DNA from 4 places in the Luteibacter sp. TLI7-4A genome. Region 1 is predicted to be linked to each of the others. Evidence: riboswitches for the same ligand, from Rfam matches in the RefSeq annotation. Region 1 holds a riboswitch; each other region holds the start of a gene.

Region 1 (4,924 bases):
TCGAGTTCCATATGGTCGGTGGTGGTGGCGCCGTCGTGCACTTCACCGGTGCGATGGATCGTGCCGGTCTTGTAGAGCAGGCGTTCGGTGAGCGTGGTCTTGCCCGCGTCGACGTGCGCGATGATGCCGAGGTTGCGCCAACGGCCGACGGGGATCTGGGTTTCGCGGGTGGTACTCATGGCTAACGGTTCCTGATGGGGTCGCCAGGGGCTCGGATGTCGTCTCGAGCGAGGCACTCCCCGATCCGTTTACCGCCGCCCCTGGCTGAGCGGGACGGTCAGGATCGGGGGTCGCGGCAGTTCTTCATGGCACGCTGCTCCAACGGTGGGTTCGCAAGGGAAAATCGGGACAAAAAAAAGCACCCTTGCGGGTGCTTTCGGTGTTCCTGGCAGCCGGTGCGCCGTCTTACGACGAAGCTCCGCCAGGCACGGAACGCGCGCACCCGCGACGCGCCCATGGGGCGATCGGTGGGACGTGCATCAAATCGTGCTTGCAGCGGAACATGGCTTGGCTCTCGTGACAGGAGGCGAATGCTACGCCCGGGCCGGTTGACCGGCAAGGCGCGCCGTCTTCGCGTTGGACTCCAAGTTAGGGACGCCCGGGCCGGTTTCAAGGGGAGGCGGCATACCCGCCTTCGCTACCGTGGCGACCACGTTTCACATGACGCGATTGTCATGATCGACGGGGCGCCCGGCATCTACAGTATGTGGCTATACAAATGTCCCGTCCGGACACCGCCCCGTCCACACATGTCTTGGAGCCCCGCATGCGCTACGTCAAACTCGGCCGTACCGGCCTGGACATCTCTCCCCTGGTCCTCGGCTGCATGACCTACGGGGTGCCCGATCGCGGCAACCACGCCTGGACGCTCGACGAGGAACAGAGCCGCCCCTTCATCCGCAAGGCGCTCGACCTCGGGATCAATTTCTTCGATACCGCGAATGCGTATTCCGACGGCACCTCCGAGGAAATCGTCGGGCGTGCGCTGAAGGATTTCGCGAGGCGCGACGAAGTCGTGATCGCGACGAAGACGTACTTCCACTGGCGCAAGGGTCCCAACGGTGGCGGTCTTTCGCGCAAGGCGATCTTCCACTCCGTCGACGACAGCCTTCAGCGTCTCGGCACCGATTACATCGACCTTCTGCAGATCCACCGCGCGGATCACGCCACGCCGGTCGAAGAGACGCTCGAAGCGTTGCACGACCTGGTGAAGGCGGGAAAGGTGCGCTACCTCGGCGCGTCGTCGATGTACGCGTGGCAGTTCGCGAAGATGGTCTACACCTCGCGCCTCCACGGCTGGACCGAGTTCGTGAGCATGCAGGACCACTACAACCTGCTGCAACGGGAGGAAGAGCGCGAGATGATTCCGTTCTGCATCGACCAGGACATCGCGGTCATCCCATGGAGCCCACTGGCGCGCGGCCGCCTCACGCGCGACTGGGACGAAACCAGTACCCGCCAGGAGAGCGACGTCTTCGGTAGCACGCTCTACAACGCGACCGCCGATTCGGACAAGGCGATCGTCGCGGCGGTGAAGAAGGTCGCCGAGGGGCGCGGCGTACCGCGTGCACAGGTGGCCTTGTCCTGGGTGGCCCATTGCGAAGGCATCACCGCGCCGATCGTGGGAGCATCGAAGCCACATCATCTCGACGATGCCGTGGCGGCGATCGATCTCGTGCTGAGCCCGGAGGAGACGGCGATGCTGGAAGCCGCCTACGGTCCCCATCCGATCGAAGGCTTTGAATAGACATCCGCGGCCGCCGCGTGGCGACCTCGGGGGCGCTTCTGAATAGAGGTGCCCTCCTTCGCATTGACTTTGGACGTCCAGAGGGCTAATTTCCCGCTCGTTAGCGGTCTTTATCTCTCTATTCGAATAGGAAGATAAAGCTAAGAGGGAAGCCGGTGGGAATCCGGCGCTGCCCCGCAGCGGTATGTGGAGACGAACCCGTCACAGGCACTGGATCGATGGCGATCCGGGAAGCGATGGGGGAGGAGGCGCCTCGGCGCCACATCCACGAGCCCGAAGACCTGCCGCCAGCCGGAGCGACGCGCCGTCATGGGTGCGCCGCTCCGTCCGGCCTGGGCCGTCGCCTCCTCCCGGGGCATGGCCCGGTTCGCCCGCGGGGGCGAAGGTCGACGGCAAACCCTCATGACCCAGGCATCGCCCAAGGGGTTTACTCCGGCGACGTCCGTGTCATGCGACGAGCCGCCCTTCCCTCCTCTTTCTTGCGAAGAGGAACACTCATGCCACACGTCACCTACCCCGGTTTTCCCCGTATCGGCCGCCGCCGTGAGTTGAAGCGCGCGCTCGAAGCCCATTGGAAGGGAAACATCGGCTCCGAGGAACTGCTCGATATCGCCCGTGAATTGCGCTCGCGGCACTGGGCGCTCGCCCGGGACGCGGGTGCCGACAGCGTTTCGGTGAACGATTTTTCGCTCTACGACCACGTGCTCGATGCCGCGGTCATGGTGGACGCCATTCCGGAACGCTACCGACCGCTTTACGACATCGATCCGCTGGCCGGCTACTTCGCCATGGCACGCGGCAGGCAGGACGATCGCTTCGACCTGCCCGCGCTGGAAATGACCAAGTGGTTCGACACCAACTACCACTACATCGTCCCCGAGGTATCGGCGGGCCAGACGTTCGCCGCCCGGCCCGGCAAGGTCGTGGACGAATATCGCGAAGCGGTCGCGGCGGGACACGTCGCACGCCCGGTGCTGCTCGGCCCGATCACCTTCCTGTGCCTCGCCAAGGCGGTCGATGGCAGCGACCCGCTGGCACTACTCGATGCGCTCCTTCCCGCCTGGGTCGGCGTGCTCGACGCCCTTGCCGACGCAGGCGCCGGGTGGGTGCAGGTGGACGAGCCCGTGCTGGCGCTCGATCTCGACGATGCGACGCGCGAAGCCTTTCGCCATGCCTATGCGTGGGTCGCCACGCGGTCACGGGTACGGGTGCTGGTCGCGACCTACTTCGGTTCACTCGACGGCAATCTCGAACTCGCCATGTCGCTGCCCGTCGCCGGCCTGCACGTCGACCTCGCACGTGCGCCGGAGCAACTCGACGCGGTGCTCGACGCGCTGCCGGCCGACCGCGTCCTCTCGGCGGGTGTTCTCGATGGACGCAACATCTGGCTGAGCGACCCCTCGATCATCCTTCCTCGCGTGCAGGCGCTACGCGATCGCCTTGGCAACGGGCGCTTGTGGCTGTCGACGTCGTGCTCCTTGCTGCACGTGCCGCTGGATGCCGGCGAGGAAAAGCGCCTGCCCGGAAATCTCGCGACGTGGTTGTCGTTCGCGCGGCAGAAAATCGCCGAGCTGCGCCACTACGCCGACGCCGTCCAGGGCGATGCAGTCGCCCGGGAAGCGCTCGCGCGCCAGCGCATACTGATCGCCGGGCGACAGGCCGCGCCGGGGGTCGTGCGTGACGAGGTACGCAAACGCGTTCGCCAGCTCACGGCGCAGTTCGGCCGGCGCCGCTCGGCGTACCCGTTCCGCGCCGCCGTACAGCGTGAGCGGTTCGGCTTGCCCGACCTGCCGACGACGACCATCGGCTCGTTCCCGCAGACGGCGACCCTTCGTGTCGCCCGCGCCGCGCACCGCGCAGGCAAGCTGGACGACGAGGCATATACCGCCATCCTGCGCGATGAAGTGCGCCGTGCCGTGGCGTTCCAGGAGGAGGCCGGTATCGACGTGCTCGTCCATGGCGAGCCCGAGCGCAACGACATGGTCGAGTATTTCGGTGAACAGCTCGACGGCTACGCCTTTACGTCGTTCGGCTGGGTGCAGAGCTACGGCTCGCGCTGCGTGAAACCACCGATCGTCTATGGCGACGTGGCACGACCCGCGCCCATGACCGTGGCCTGGTCCGCGTTCGCGCAATCGCTGACGAAAAAACCGATGAAGGGCATGCTCACCGGTCCGGTGACGATGCTGCAATGGTCGTTCGTGCGCGACGATCTGCCCCGCGCGGACGTCTGCCGGCAGATCGCGCTCGCCTTGCGCGACGAGGTGCACGATCTCGAAAGAGCGGGCATCGGCATCGTGCAGATCGACGAACCCGCCTTGCGCGAAGGCCTGCCGCTGCGTCGTGCCGAGTGGAATGGCTATCTCGCGTGGGCGGTGGAGGCGTTCCGCATCACCGCCGGCGGCGTCAGTGACGCGACCCAGGTGCACACCCACATGTGCTACTCGGAGTTCAACGACATCATCGAGGCGGTCGCGGCCATGGATGCCGACGTGATTTCCATCGAAACCAGCCGCTCGCGAATGGCGTTGCTCGATGCCTTCACACGGTTCCAGTACCCGAACGGCATCGGCCCCGGTGTCTACGACATCCACTCCCCTCGGGTTCCCGCCGAGGGCGAAATGGCCGGCCTGCTTGCCCGCGCGTTGCAGGTATTGCGTCCCGACCAGCTCTGGGTGAACCCCGATTGCGGCCTGAAGACCCGTGACTGGCCCGAGGTCGCCGCGGCGCTGAAGACCATGGTCGCGGTGGCGAAGGCGGCGCGCCAGCGGTTGGGGGCGGCGGCCTGACCCACCGTGGGCCGGTGGGCGCGCTCTGCTGAACATCCATGCAATCGTCACTCCCGGGCGCTACCCTTCCCCCTGCAAACCGGCCCGGAGGCGTGTATCATGGCGCGCCCTTTATCTCTTTATCCGTAAAGAAGGATATATCCCCGCGATGAGCAACTACCTCTTCACCTCCGAGTCGGTCTCCGAAGGCCATCCGGACAAGATCGCCGACCAGATCTCCGACGCCGTTCTGGACGCTATCCTGGCCCAGGACCCGCGCGCTCGCGTGGCCTGCGAGACGCTGGTGAAGACCGGCGTCGCCATCGTCGCGGGCGAGATCACCACCAGCGCGTGGATCGACCTCGAGGCGCTGACCCGCAAGGTCATCCTCGACATCGGCTACGACAGC
Region 2 (4,924 bases), 760 kb from region 1:
GGTCCCCCGTTCATACGGCGGCGCGTCAGCGCCCGGGCGCGTAGCGGAACGTCAGGTAATACGTACGTCCCAACTGGTTGTAGAACGCCGCCGTCTCGTAGCGCTTGTCCGCGACGTTGGCGACCCGGCCCTGCACGCTCCAGTCCGTGTCCAGGTGCCAGGTCGCGCGGAGGTCGGCCGTGGCGTAGCCGCCGAGGCGGCGAGTGTTGGCCGCGTCGTCGTAGCTGTAGCCGGCCGCGTAGACCGAACCGCCGAGGGTGAAGCGGCCGAGGTCCTTGTCGAGGTCGACCCGCGCGGTGCGCTCGGGACGGCGCGCCAGCAAGTTGCCGTCTTGCACGCCCGAATCGCGGTTCTTCGGCTGCTGGAGGGTGGCATAGGCCCGCACGTGCCAGCCGTCGACGTCGGCGCCGACCTGTCCTTCCAACCCGCGAATGCGCGCCTTGCTCACGTTCACCGGCAGGAAGTTCGCATCGAAGCCGATCAGGTCGTCGACCGTGGTCTGGTAGGCATTCACCGCCCAGTTCCACACGCCCGGCCGCGCCGAGAGGCCGATCTCGGCCGTGCGCGAGGTTTCCGGGTTCAGGTTCACCGGTGCGCCGTAAGGGTAGAACTCGTCGTTGAACGTGGGCGCATGGAAGGCCGTGCCGTACGAGGCGGTGATCTTCATGCCGTTGTCGAAGCGGAAGCCGTAGGCCGCCGAGCCGGTCGTGTGGTTGCCGAACTGGGTGTTGTGGTCGTGCCGCGCCGACAACTGGATCTCGTGCGGACCGAACAGGCCCTGGTAGAGCGCGAACACGCCGGTGTTGTTCCGCGAGTCCTTGAGGTAGTCCGTATCGCTTTTCAGCTTTTCCTGTTGGAAGTCGACGCCCGCACTCAGCGTCTGGCCCGTCGCGAGGGTGAAGTCGTTCTGCCAGGACGCCTGGTTGCGCTTCGAATAGAGGTAACCGACGCGAGCCTTGTCCACGCCGTAATGGACGAAGTCGAGGGTCTTGTCGGCTCCATTGAGGTAATTGTCGGCACGGTCCTGGTTCTGGCCCAGACTGAGCGACATGCGCCAGTTCGCCAGCACGTCGAACGCCAGCTTCGTGCCGGCCACCTGCTGCGAGCGCCGGGTCAGGTTCTGGAAGTCGCCGTCGTACTCGATGTCGCCCTTGCTGCGCAGCCAGCTGCCGGTCAACTCGGTGCCGTCGTCCCAGCGATAGCCGCCGGACAGCGCACCGTTGTACGTGCGGGAGGCATCGTGGTCGGGTTCGTCGGTGAAGCAGCCGGCGAAGGCGGCCGCGGCGCCGATGCGGCAGGCGTTGATGCCGGCCGTGTACTGCCCGCCCAGGCTGGCGTTGTACCAGCCGTGCTGGCTTCCGCCGGACACGCCCACCTGGCCCGCCGAGTAGCCATGGCTGCCACCGGTCACCGAGAGCGTCGGCGTGGGCGCTTCGCCGGCTTGCCCGTGGCGGGTGAAGATCTGGATCACGCCGCCGATGGCATCGGACCCGTACAGGGCGGAGCGAGGGCCGCGGACGATCTCGATGTGATCGATCTGCTCCACGGGAAGCTGCTCGTAGGCGGGCAGGCCGGCGCCCACGGTGCCCACGCGGACGCCGTCCAGCAGCACCAGGGTGTGCGACGAGTTGGTGCCGCGCATGAACAACGACGTCTGCTGGCCGATGCCGCCGGCATTGGCGATCGTCACGCCCGGCAAACCGGTGAGCAGGTCCTGCACGCTCACCGGCTGCAGGCGCTCGATGTCCTCGCGGGTGATCAGGGTGACCGGCGCGAGTACCTCGTCCAGTGGCGTGGCGGCGCGATTGGCGGTCACCACGACCGGATCGAGCCGGTCGGGCGCGGCTTCGTCGGCGGCGTGGGCCGCGGCGATGGACGACAACAGAGCCGCCGCGAGCAGGGTCTTCTTCATGGAACCGTCTTCCTCAGCCGCCGGGCGGCAATGTGCGAAGGACGCTCGAGGAGGACGTGCGACGAACGGCGAACGGGCGGAAACCCGGTGGCTGCCCGGATCCGCCCTCCGCGAATCGACCGAAACAGGGACGCCCGCCACATGGGGCGGGACGCTCATCGGGCCGGTCTCCGGACTCGCGCCAGCCACCGCAGGGTGGCGGAACCGGTGCCTTCCCGCTTGCGCAGTGGCGTGAGGCCGGTTCCATGAGAAAGGTCTGACGACCTACCCGGATGGACGCTTACCGTTGCGGGGGCAGTGCCGGCCTTGCCACGACGTGGCGCACCGGCTTCCCGTTTCATCCTCCCCGGCCTTGGCCGGTCGGGACACCCGAACCGGTCGATGGTACCCGTCGGGCCCCCGGCTGTCACGGATACTTAACGGAATTCTTAACGCGCACTTGACGGGCGCAAAATAATTCGATTACAACCGCAACCGATAGCCGTCGGGCGCAATAACTTGCGCACGGGGAGCATGGGCAGCCAGGGCCGCATCCGGGGGGATGGGTACCAAAGCCCATGAGACGGCATCGAAACGAGTTCGGCCACCTCTTGTGGCCGGCTTACTTGCTGTTTATCGGGGAGACAAGACATGCAACGTTCCACCAAGCGTACCGGCGTGCTGCGCCGATCGACCCTTTGCACCGCGCTCGCCCTCTGCTTCGCCAGCGGCGCCGTGCTCGCCCAGTCCAATGCTTCCGGTGTCGTCTTCGGCCGCGTCGCGCAGCCGGAAGGCGCCGTCATCCACCTGCAGAACCTGGATACCGGCCTGACCCGTGACGTCGGCGTCGACGCCGATGGCCGCTACCGCGCCAGCTCGCTGCCGGTCGGCCGCTACAAGGTCACCGTGGAGCGCGGCGGCCAGACCGTCGAGACCCGCGACAATGTCCAGGTGAACCTGGGCGGCGGCGTCGACGTGTCCTTCGCAGGTGCCTCCACCACCACCGCCGAGGCACAGAACCTCGAAGGCGTGCAGGTCACCGGCAACGTGCTTCCCGCGATCGACGTGTCGCAGGTGGACTCGCGCACGGTGCTCACCTCGGAACAGCTGCAGAAGCTGCCGCTCGCTCGTGACGTCACCGCCGCCGCGCTGCTCGCGCCGGGCGTCATCTCCGGCGACAGCCGCTATGGCAACGTGGCCTCGTTCGGTGGTTCGTCGGCTTCGGAGAACCAGTACTACATCAATGGTTATGCGGTGACCAACGCCCTCACCGGCCTGGGCTTCACCAGCCTCCCGTATGACGCGATCGACCAGCAGCAGATCTTCACCGGTGGCTACGGCGCGGAATACGGCCGCTCGACCGGCGGCGTGATCAACATCGTGACCAAGCGTGGCGGTAACGAGTGGAAGGGTGGCGTGGGCATGTATTTCCAGCCTTCGGCACTGCGCCAGAACCCCCGCAACATCTATCGCAAGAACGGCACGCTTTATCAGAACCGTTCGGGCAACAAGAGCACCGATACGCAGTACACCGGCTACATCAGCGGCCCGCTGATCAAGGACAAGCTGTTCCTGTTCGCGGCGGGTGACTTCACTCGCTCCAACAGCCAGATCACGAGCGTCGCCACCGCGCCGCAGCGGACGAACCAGGAGCAGAAGGCCACCAAGTGGATGGCCAAAATCGACTGGAACATCACCGACAACCATCTGCTCGAAGTCACTGGCCTCGGTGACAAGACGAACACCGAGCGTAGCGTCTACAAGTACAACTACGCGACGCGCAGCCGTGGCGCCTATATCGGCACCGACAACCTCAAGAACTTCGATGCCGGTCCGGGTTCGGCACCGGGTGGCGACGTCTACATCGGCAAGTACACGGGCTATATCACCGATGACCTGACGGTCAATGCCTTGTACGGACATACCCAGACGCGTCACGAGCGCAACCTGTCGTATTCCTCGAATCCGAATTGCCCCTGGATCACCGACAATCGCTCGGTCTCCACGCCGATCGTCGGTTGCGGCCTCGTCAACGGTACCGTCCTCGGCGAAGGCGCGAAGGACAAGACGCACGGCTATCGCCTGGACATCGAATATCGCGCGGGCGATCACGACCTGCGTGTGGGCGTGGACAACCAGACGCTCGAGTCCTACTCGGGTAACGTCTACGAAGGTGGCTACCGCTGGGTTTACCAGGACGCCGGTACCGTACCGAACCGTCCCGACATCGTTCCGCCGCCGGGTGCGGATTACTTCGTCGAGAAGCGCTTGTTCCAGACCGGCGCGAGCGTCAAGACCGAGCAGGAAGCGCAGTACATCGAAGACCACTGGCAGGTCACCGATCGCTGGATGGTCTACCTCGGCCTGCGTAACGAGCAGTTCAAGAACATCAACGGCGATGGCGCGACGTATGTGAAGCAGCGCCACCAGCTCGCGCCGCGCATCGGTGCTACCTGGGACGTGTTCGGCGATTCCACGTTCAAGGTCTACGCGAACGCCGGTCGCTACCATCTCGCCATCCCGTCGAACGTCGCCATTCGTGGCGCTTCCGCTTCCACGTATTACAGCGAGTATTACTCGTACGGCGGTGTGGGCCCGAATGGCGAACCGACCGGTACCGCCCTGCTGGGTAGCCGCCGTTACCTCAACGGCGAGGATGGCACGCCGCTCGATCCGAAGACCGTCGCGGCCCAGGGTATCGATGCCTATTACCAGGACGAGTACATCCTCGGCTTCGACAAGGCGATCAACGAGAACTGGAGCTTCGGCGCCAAGGCGACGTACCGCAAGCTGAAGAGCTCGATCGACGACTTCTGCGATTCGCGGCCGTTCGAAGCGTACGCGGAGCGCAACGGCATCGACATCTCCAACGCCTCGTTGCCGGGCTGCTACCTGTTCAACCCGGGCAAGTCGAACACCTTCCTCGTGGACGTCGGTGGCGGTCAATACGTGCCGTTCAAGCTCACCAAGGACGACTTCACTTCGCCTGCGGGAGTCAAGTTCCCGGACCTCAAGCGCAGTTACTACGCTTTG
Region 3 (4,924 bases), 1.0 Mb from region 1:
AAATAGATCTCCTCCGCGATCCGGGTGGACAACGTCCGGGCCTCGTCGGAATCGAACGGCAGGCGCAGCTTGAAGAAGACATCCTGCAGGCCCATCACGCCCAGGCCGACCGGACGCCACTTCACGTTCGCCGTCTTCGCCGAGGCGATCGGGTAGAAGTTGAGATCGATCACGCGGTTCAGCTGGCGCACGGCCGTGCGCACGGTGGTCGACAGCTTCTCGTAGTCGAACTGGCCGTCCACCACGTGGCGGGCGAGGTTGATCGAGCCGAGGTTGCACACCGCTGTCTCGCCCTCCGAGGTCACCTCGAGGATCTCGGTGCAGAGGTTGGACAGGTGGATGACGTTTTCCGGTCGTGCCGTCTGGTTGCTGGTCGCGTTGGAACGATCCTTGAAGGTCATCCAGCCGTTACCGGTCTGCGCCAGCGAGCGCAGCATGCGCGCGTACAGTTCGCGCGCCTTGATCGTCTTCACCGCCAGGCCTTCGGCTTCGGCGGTCTCGTAGGCGGCGTCGAAGGTGGCGCCCCAGGTGTCGACGAAATGCGGCACGATCTTCGGATCGAACAGCGACCAGTCGCCGTCCGTCTCCACGCGGCGCATGAAGAGATCCGGCACCCAGTTGGCGAGGTTGAGGTTATGCGTGCGGCGCGCATCGTCACCGGTGTTCTCGCGCAGTTCGAGGAATTCCTCGATGTCGGCGTGCCACGATTCCAGGTAAACGCAGGCCGCGCCCTTGCGTTTGCCGCCCTGGTTCACGGCCGCGACGGAGGCGTCCAGCGTCTTCAGCCACGGCACGAGGCCGTTCGAGTGGCCGTTGGTACCCTTGATCAGCGAGCCGCGCGAGCGGATGCGCGAATAGGCGAGGCCGATGCCGCCGGCGAACTTCGACAGCTGGGCCACGTCGCCGTACTTGGCGTAGATGGATTCCAGCGCGTCCTGCGGCGAGTCCAGCAGGAAGCACGAGGACAGCTGTTCGTGCGCCGTGCCGGCATTGAACAGGGTCGGCGAGCTGGCGAGGTATTCCAGCGACGAGAGCATGCGGTACAACTCCAGCGTCTCGGCCACGTCGTTGCCGCCAAGCGCGCAGGCGATCCGCATGAAGAAGTATTGCGGCGTCTCGATGACGAACCGCTTCGTCGGGTGGCGCAACAGGTAGCGGTCATAGACCGTGCGCAGGCCGAAGTATTCGAAGCGGCGCGAGGCCGTGGCATCGATCGCATCGTTGAGCTTGCGCGCGTTCACCTGCACGAAGTCGCGCAGGCGCTCGTTGAGGATGCCGAGGTCGAAGCCGGTGGAGATCGACTGCGAGAACGACTGGATGTCCTGGCCGGACACCTCCTTGTCGATGAAGGCGGCGAGCAGGCGTGCCGCCAGCTGGCCGTACTCCGGTTCCTCGGCGGTGAGCGCCGCGGCGGTGCGGATCGACAGCTGGTCGAGTTCCTGGGTGGTGGCGCCGTCGTAGAGGCCGCCGATCGTCTTCAGCGCCACGCGCATCGGATCGACCGCGTACAGGCCATCGGCGCTGCGGGTCACCGCGCGCACGATCTTGTTGACGTCGACGACCTCCTGGCCACCGTTGCGCTTGGTGACGCGCATCTGGCCGGGGTTGTGGGGTGGGGTGAGGGCGAAAGCCGGCGGTGCTTCGTTCTTGTAACCGGCGGCGGGCGCCTTGTCGGTCGCTGCGGAGGGGGTGGCGGCCGGGTCGGCCGTCTCGGTGCGCTCGCGCGCTGCGGAATCCATCGTGGTCATGTGTGGCGTGCCCCAAGGCCTGGTTCAAACTCCCGTTCCCTCGGACGGGGCTCGAAGTGGTCAGGCAATACGGGAAAGGCCGGGACGGAGCGCACCCGAGGCGGCTCCGGTCCGCGACGTGCTTCCCCGCGGAAGCCGTCACCACAATCGGTACCGATCAGGCACCGATTGTTGGCAGGTCTTCGGACTCGTGGACGAGGGCTTTGGGGCCCGGCCTACCCGTCGCTTCCCAGTCACCGAGGACCAGTGCAATAGAACGGGATCGTTTCCACTTACCGCTGCGGGGCAGTTCCGGATTCACACCGGATTCCCTATTAAGTCCGACGGGCAGTCGCGCCTCTCCGGACACCAACGGGACACACGATATAGGCGATGGCTCGACCGGTCAACACAAGATATGGTGTAAATCGCGTAAGTCCCGCCACGTTCACGAATTGTGACGACGGCCTACACAAAGCGCATGAGCCTGCGACGATAAACTCCGCTCCCCCTCCCGGATCACCCAGGATCGATGCCCTCACCATTCGCATTGCAGGACAATGAACTGATCGCCCGAGCGTTCGACGCCGCACCTTACGGCCTGGCCGCTCTTTCTCCCACGGGTGAACTCCTGTACGCCAATGCCTGGGCCAGGGCCCGCCTGCCCGAAGGTGGATTCCTGTCCATCTGGAACGCCGCGGGCCGTGACTGGTTCAGGTCGGAATTGCCGAATCTGGCCGCGAGCGGCATGCGCACGGCGGAACTCGGCTCCGTGGATGGCTCGCCCTGGCGCGTATGCATGGAACGCTGGGATGGCACGGCCATCGTGTCCATTCAGCCGGCCGCCGACGAGGACCAGGGCTGGCGCAGCGCGGGCGTCGGTCGCGATCTCGCGCTCGACCTCACCCAGGACCAGTTGCGCCAGGCGCAGAAGATGGACGCGATCGGCAAGCTGACCGGCGGCGTCGCCCACGACTTCAACAACCTTCTGCAGGTGATCAGCGGGAACCTGCAGCTTCTCGCCTCCGACGTCACCGGCAATGCCCGTGCGGAACGGCGCCTCGCCAATGCGATGGCCGGGGTGACCCGCGGCAGCAAGCTGGCCGCGCAACTGCTCGCCTTCGGCCGGCGCCAGCCGCTGGCACCGAAGGTCGTGAATGTCGGACGCTTCATCCGCGACATGGATGAACTCCTGCGCCGCGCGCTAGGCGAGGCGATCGAGATCGAAACCGTCGTCGCCGGCGGCCTGTGGAACACGCTGGTCGACCCGGGCAACGTGGAAAACGCGCTGCTCAACCTGGCGCTCAATGCCCGCGACGCGATGGAAGGGCGCGGCAGGCTCACCATCGAGGCCGGCAACGCGCTGCTGGACAGCGCCTATGCCGCGGCACATGGCGACCTGCGACCTGGCCAGTACGTGATGATCGCCGTGACCGACACCGGCGGAGGCATTCCCCCGGAAATCATCGAGCAGGTGTTCGAACCCTTCTTCACCACCAAGCCCGAAGGCCGGGGCACCGGTCTCGGGCTCTCGATGGTCTACGGCTTCGTCAAGCAATCCGGCGGGCACGTGAAGATCTACAGCGAGCCCGGCGAGGGCACCACGGTGAAGATCTACCTGCCACGTAGCACGCAGAGCGAAGACCGCCTGGTCGATCTGGACGAGGAAGCCGTGCGCGGTGGCGACGAGACAATCCTGGTGGTGGAGGACGACGACGCGGTGCGCGAGACGGTGGTCGGCATGCTCGGCGACCTCGGCTATCGCGTGTTGAAGGCGCGCGATGCGGGGAGCGCGCTGTCGATCGTGGAAAGTGGCATCGCGATCGACCTGCTCTTCACCGACGTGGTGATGCCCGGTCCGCTACGCAGTCCGGAACTGGCAAGAAAGGCGATGGAACGGCAACCAGGAATCGCCGTGCTCTTCACCTCGGGCTATACCGAGAACGCCATCGTGCATGGCGGCCGCCTCGATGAAGGCGTGGAGTTGCTGAGCAAGCCGTACACGAAGGAACAGCTGGCCCGGCGCGTACGCCATGTGCTGGCCGCGCGGATACCGCGCCCGGCGGCCGAGATCGCGCCGGCGCCGATGGCGGTGCCGGTGCCGGGGGCGGCACCCACGCCGTCGGCCTCGCTGCGCGTGCTGGTCGTCGAGGACGACGCCCTGATACGGATGTCCATTTGCGAGATGCTCGAAAGCCGGGGCCATATCGCTTTCGAGGCCGGCGACGGCAACGAGGCCTTGCGTGTGCACGCCGCCGAGAGGATCGACGTCCTTCTCGCCGATGTCGGGCTACCCGGGATGAACGGGGTGGACCTAGCCGAGCGGTTGCGAGAAACGCAGCCCGGCCTGCCGGTGATCTACGCCACGGGTGACCATACGGCCAATGGCGTGGAGTGCGACATGCACACGCGGATCATCGTGAAGCCGTATGGGGTGGCCGACCTGATCGATGCGATCGGGCGGATCGCGGGCCGCTAGGAGCATCGCCGACAAGTCGGCTCCCACAAGGTCGAGAGCGTCGCCGACAAGTCGGCTCCCACAAGGTCGAGAGCGTCGCCGACAAGTCGGCTCCCACAAGATCGGGAGCATCGCCGACAGGGTCGGCTCCCACCAGGGGCCGGAGGCGGCTCCCACCAAGGGCTGGAGGCATCCATGCTCTGGTGGGAGCCGACCCTGTCGGCGATACGGCGCGCCTCAAGCCACCCTATCCCCCGGCACCCTCAAGGCAACATATGCCCGCCGGTCACCCCATAAGTCTCGCCGGTGATGAAGCTCGCCTCCTGGCTGGCCAGCAACACATATACCGGCGCGCACTCCACCGGCTGGCCCGGCCGCTTCAGCGGTACGTTCTTGCCGAATTCGACGATTTTTTCCTGTGGCTGCCCGCCGCTCGGTTGCAACGGCGTCCACACCGGTCCCGGTGCCACGGCGTTCACCCGGATACCCTTATCCGCCGCCTGCTTGGCCAGCGCCTTGGTGAATGCCACGATCGCCGCCTTGGTCGGCGCGTAGTCGAGCAGGATGTCAGAGGGCTCGTAGGCCTGGATCGAGGCCGTGTTCAGGATCGCGGCACCCGGCGGCATATGTGGCAGAGCCGCCTTGGTCAGCCAGAACATCGCGAAGACATTGGTACGGAACGTGGCCTCGAAGGCCTGGCTATCCAGTTCGTCGATGGATTTCGCGTACTGCTGCCGCC
Region 4 (4,924 bases), 1.1 Mb from region 1:
CCCGGTCCGGCCGCTGGCGGCTTCACCATGCCCCGGCCACGAGGGGAAATCCATGCACCGAACGCCAGGCCTCGATTCGCTCCGCGCCATCGCCATCGCCTGGGTGATGCTTTTCCATAGCTATCTCGTCGGCGGCCTCGGAGAGGGCTTCTCGAAACTGGAACGGTCCGGCTGGATGGGCGTCGACCTGTTCTTCGTGCTCAGCGGCTACCTCATCGGCTCACAGGTGCTGAAATCCCTGGCCACCACGGGCCGGCTCGACTTCGCCGACTTCTACCGGCGCCGTGCCGTACGCATCCTGCCCGCGTTCTTCATGGTGCTGGCGCTGTACGCGTGGTGGCCCGCATGGAGGGAGACATCGGGAATGCAGCCGCTATGGCAGTTCCCCACCTTCACCTTCAACCTGATGTTCGACAACGGCGAGAACTACGCCTTCTCCCACGTATGGTCGCTTTGCGTGGAAGAGCACTTCTACCTCGTGTTTCCCATCCTCGCCTTCGCCCTGACGCGCAAGCCAGCGGCGTGGAAGTTCGCCGTCGCGTGCGCCGCCGTGGTCGTCGGCGGCATGCTCGTGCGCAGCTGGTCGTGGACGCACTGGTTCGCCCCGGCCCAGGCGGCGGGCGATAACGTGGGAACCGTCTATCTGCGCTACCTGTACTACCCCACATGGGCCCGCCTCGATGGCCTGCTGGCCGGTGTCGCTCTCGCCGTGTGCGGCGTGTATCGGCCGTGGGCCATGGCGTGGTTGCGGACGCGGGTGAACGCGGTGCTCATCCTTGGCGCACTCCTGCTCGCGTCCGCGCTCGTGCTGTTCGATGGCGCGCGCACCGGGTTCTGGCCCTGCGTCGCCGGCTATCCGCTGATCGCGCTGGCGATGGCCGCCTTCGTGACCGCCGCCAGTGGCGACACCTGGCTGGCGCGGCTGGATATCCCGGGTGCGGATTGGCTGGCGCGCGCCTCCTACAGTCTCTACCTCAGCCACAAGGGTGTCTTCCACCTCGTGCAGTCCGCCCTGGACGGCCAACTGGCCGACCATCGATTCCTGCGTTTCGCCATCTATGCGGCCGCGACCCTGGCCGGAGGCGCCGTCCTGCACTACGCGGTCGAGCGGCCCTTCCTGCGTTGGCGGGACAAGCGCGCCGCGCGTTCGGCTACACTGTCGGCGCCCAAGGTGATCCACGGCGTCAGCGCCGGGGATTGAAACGGGAATCCGGTGACGTGCGCGGCCTGCCAAGGGGTCGCCGCCATTCCGGAGCTGCCCCCGCAACGGTAGGCGAGCAAAAGGTCGGCATCGAGCCACTGTGCCAAGGCATGGGAAGGCGCCGTCCCCGCAGGGATTCCCTGCGCTCGCGAGCCCGGAGACCGGCCTCGAGGTACACCGGACAGGCGGAGGGCCATGTCGTGGGTGGCCGACAGCCTTCCGCCGCCGGCGATCCCGCCATCCCGCTTCCTGTCCCTCGCCATTCATGCCGCGCGGGTAGGCGCGGTGAGCAGGGAGTCACCCCGTGTCATTTCGTTCCTCCAGCCTCGCGGTCGCCATCGCGGTGGCTTTCCTCACGCCGGCCGCGGCGTTCGCCGATGCGTCCACCGACCTCGACCAGGTCGTCGTCACCGCCAGCCGCACCGACCAGGCCCTCAACCAGGTGCTCGCCGCTTCCACCGTGATCGACCGGGCCGAGATCGAGCGGCTGCAACCGCGGTCGCTGGCCGACCTGCTGCGCGGTACGCCGGGCGTCTCGATCGCCAACAACGGCGGCCCGGGCAAGGCCACCTCGGTGTTCCTGCGCGGCACCGAGGCCGACCACGTGCTCGTCCTGGTGGACGGCGTGAAGATCGGCTCGGCCACCTCCGGCACCGCGGCGTTTCAGGACATCCCGGTCGACCAGATCGAGCGCATCGAGATCGTGCGCGGCCCGTATTCGAGCCTGTATGGCTCCGACGCCCTCGGCGGCGTCATCCAGATATTCACCCGCCATCCCGAGGGTGGCTTCGTCCCCCATTTCTCCGTGGGCGTGGGCAGCTACGACACGCTGCGCGGTTCGGCGGGCTTCGCCGGCCGTGGTGCCCAGGGCTGGTACGCGGTGGAGGCGAGCCACGACCAGACCGATGGCATCAACGCCTGCCGGGGCAAACCCAGCCCGGGCGGTGGCGGCTGCTTCACCTATGAGCCGGACAAGGATGGCTACCGTAACAATGCGCTGTCGTTGAAGGGCGGCTGGCGATTCGACGAGCAATGGGATGCGGACGCCAACGCCACGCGCACGGAAGGACGCAACCACTACGACGGCACCAGCAGCAACTTCGCCGAATCGGCCACCCAGGTCGTCGGTGGCCGCCTGCGTTACAAGCCATCGCAGGACATGTTGTTCACCGCCAGCCTGGGCCGTAGCGAAGACCTGTCCACCGATTACGAGAACGGCGTCTACGCCGATACCTTCAACACGCATCGCGACGTCGCGTCCGTGCAGGCCGACCTTGGCCGCGTGGGCGGTGGCACCGGCCTCACCACGCTCGGCTTCGACTGGCAACGCGACCGCGTCGTCGGCAATACCGACTACCTGGTGGACGCGCGGCGCAACCACGCGTTGTTCGCGCAGTGGCAGCAGGAGTTCGGGGCCAGTTCGGTACAGGCCAGCCTGCGCCGCGACGAGAACAGCCAGTTCGGCGGAAAGACCACCGGCAGCCTGCAGTACGGTTACGCGCTGACGAAGACCCTGCGCGTCACGGGCAGCTACGGCACCGCGTTCAAGGCACCGACGTTCAACGATCTCTATTACCCCGACTACGGCAACCCCGACCTCGGCCCCGAGACCTCGCGGAACTGGGAACTGGGTGTGCGTGGCACGCCTGGCTGGGGCAACTGGTCGATCAACGCCTTCCAGAACAAGATCGATCACCTGATCGTATTCGACTCGGGCCTGAGCGGGCCGCTGTTCCCCTTCGGTGGGGCGAACAACATCGATCGTTCGCGCATTCGCGGTGTCGAACTGGCGGCGGACACCACGCTTGGCGATTGGCGCATCGCCGGCAACGCGACATGGCTGCAGCCGGAAGACGATAGCGACGATGCCTCCCACGGCAACCTGTTGCCGCGCCGCGCGCGCCGTACCGCGCATGTCGACGTCGACCGCAGCTTCGGCGCGTTCAGTGCCGGCGCGAGCGTGTTCGCCTCCGGTTATCGCTACGACGATACCGCCAATGCCCATCGCCTCGGCGGCTACGCGTTGACCGACCTGCGCATGGCATACGCCTTCGACGCGGCATGGAAGGTCGAGCTTTCAGCCAACAACGTCTTCGACCGCCACTACGAGACGGCCCGCTACTTCAACCAGCCGGGCCGCAACTGGATGCTGACGCTGCGCTACCAGCCCCGTTCATAACCGTGCATACATCGAGGTTCTTCCGATGAAATCGCTTTCGCGCCCCTTGTTCGCCGCCGTCGCCGCGTTGTTCGCCTTGCTCATGATCGGCACGCGCTTCTCCCATTTCGGTGACGCCTTGCACCTGCCCGACGCGTCGATGGCGCTGTTCTTCCTGGGTGGTCTGTACTTGCGCAAGCACCTGGCCTTTCTCGGCTTCGTGGCGCTTTCGGTGCTGATCGACTGGTATTCGGTGAGTTATGCGGGAGTGAGCGACTTCTGCATCACCGTGGCCTATTCGTTCCTGCCGCTGGCTTACGCGGTGCTGTGGTACGCGGGGCGGCTCCTGGCGCCGCGCTTCGACGGATCGCTTGCCTCGCACGCCCTCGTCTTCGCGGGCATCGTCGTCGGCGCCACGGTCTCCTATGCGATCTCGAACGGCGCGTTCTACTGGCTGGGTGGCCGTTACACCGAGCCGAACATGGCCCAGTACGTGCAGCGCTTCGCCCAATGGGCGCCGTTGTTCGTTCGTGCCGCCGCCGGCTACGTGCTCGCGGCCCAGCTGGTCCAGGCCCTGGTGTTCCGCTTCGCGCCGCGCGCAGGCGACGGCAAGACGGCCAGCGCATGAACGACGCGGTGCCCTGGCAGGACATGGACGAGGATGCGCGCCATCGGGACCGGATGCGCCGCAAGAAGGAGTTGATCGACCGGCGTATCGCCAAGGCGACCATCGACCGCGGCGTGCTGGTGGTGAACACCGGCAACGGCAAGGGCAAGAGTTCGTCGGGCTTCGGTATGCTGGCGCGGTCGCTCGGCCACGGCTTCCGCTGTGGCGTCGTGCAGTTCATCAAGGGCAGTTTCTCCACCGGCGAGGAGGCGTTTTTCCGCATGTTCGAGGACGGCCCGCTGGACTACCACGTGATGGGCGAGGGCTACACCTGGGAAACCCAGGACAAGGCGCGCGATGTCGCCGCGGCGACGGCGGCGTGGGAGGTGGCGGAGAGCATGCTTCGCGATCCCGGCTACGACTTCGTGTTGCTCGACGAACTCAACATCGCCCTGGTGAAGCGCTACGTCCCGCTCGACCGCGTGCTGGAGGCACTGCGCCTGCGGCCCGAACGCCAGCATGTCGTCATCACCGGCCGTGGCGCGCCCGATGAACTCGTCGCCGCCGCCGACACCGTCACGGAGATGCGCGTGGTCAAGCATGCCTACCAGGCAGGTATCCGCGCGCAGAAGGGCGTCGAGCTGTGACCCGTGCCTGTCCCGCGTTGCTGGTTTCGGCGCCTGCGTCGGGGCAGGGCAAGACCAGCGTCACCGCCGCGCTCGCCCGTGCCCACGCGCGGCAGGGATGCCGCGTGCGCGTGTTCAAGACGGGGCCGGATTTCCTCGATCCGATGATCCTGGAGCGTGCGAGCGGGGCACCGGTGTATCAGCTCGATCCCTGGATGGGTGGGGACGACGACGTTCGCGCACGGCTTCATGCCGCCGCGGGCGACGCCGACCTGATCCTGGTCGAAGGCGTGATGGGCTTGTTCGACGGTGCGCCGTCGAGTGCGGACCTG

What was found. A riboswitch is a leader RNA that binds a small molecule or an ion and turns the genes downstream of it on or off. The one in region 1 is predicted to bind cobalamin.
Region 2: it holds a riboswitch for cobalamin, as region 1 does, so the genes downstream of both, ACR9Y6_RS15610 (TonB-dependent receptor domain-containing protein) here and metE (5-methyltetrahydropteroyltriglutamate--homocysteine S-methyltransferase) in region 1, are expected to answer to the same signal.
Region 3: it holds a riboswitch for cobalamin, as region 1 does, so the genes downstream of both, ACR9Y6_RS16670 (ribonucleoside-diphosphate reductase subunit alpha) here and metE (5-methyltetrahydropteroyltriglutamate--homocysteine S-methyltransferase) in region 1, are expected to answer to the same signal.
Region 4: it holds a riboswitch for cobalamin, as region 1 does, so the genes downstream of both, btuB (TonB-dependent vitamin B12 receptor) here and metE (5-methyltetrahydropteroyltriglutamate--homocysteine S-methyltransferase) in region 1, are expected to answer to the same signal.

Annotation. Positions count from the first base shown of each region.
Region 1 covers NZ_JBPGWO010000001.1:2,789,288-2,794,211, forward strand. Annotated here, with positions in the region: gene fusA (elongation factor G) at 1-179, opposite strand, end outside; gene ACR9Y6_RS12375 (aldo/keto reductase) at 767-1,747, shown strand; cobalamin riboswitch at 1,835-2,050, shown strand; gene metE (5-methyltetrahydropteroyltriglutamate--homocysteine S-methyltransferase) at 2,245-4,536, shown strand; gene metK (methionine adenosyltransferase) at 4,685-4,924, shown strand, end outside.
Region 2 covers NZ_JBPGWO010000001.1:3,548,025-3,552,948, forward strand. Annotated here, with positions in the region: gene ACR9Y6_RS15610 (TonB-dependent receptor domain-containing protein) at 26-1,912, opposite strand; cobalamin riboswitch at 2,057-2,300, opposite strand; gene ACR9Y6_RS15615 (TonB-dependent receptor) at 2,543-4,924, shown strand, end outside.
Region 3 covers NZ_JBPGWO010000001.1:3,810,501-3,815,424, forward strand. Annotated here, with positions in the region: gene ACR9Y6_RS16670 (ribonucleoside-diphosphate reductase subunit alpha) at 1-1,748, opposite strand, end outside; cobalamin riboswitch at 1,905-2,116, opposite strand; gene ACR9Y6_RS16675 (response regulator) at 2,260-4,206, shown strand; gene ACR9Y6_RS16680 (SDR family oxidoreductase) at 4,449-4,924, opposite strand, start outside.
Region 4 covers NZ_JBPGWO010000001.1:3,853,923-3,858,846, forward strand. Annotated here, with positions in the region: partial or broken gene ACR9Y6_RS16830 (acyltransferase family protein) at 53-1,153, shown strand; cobalamin riboswitch at 1,153-1,385, shown strand; gene btuB (TonB-dependent vitamin B12 receptor) at 1,506-3,380, shown strand; gene ACR9Y6_RS16840 (hypothetical protein) at 3,406-3,987, shown strand; gene cobO (cob(I)yrinic acid a,c-diamide adenosyltransferase) at 4,011-4,613, shown strand; gene ACR9Y6_RS16850 (cobyrinic acid a,c-diamide synthase CobB) at 4,610-4,924, shown strand, end outside.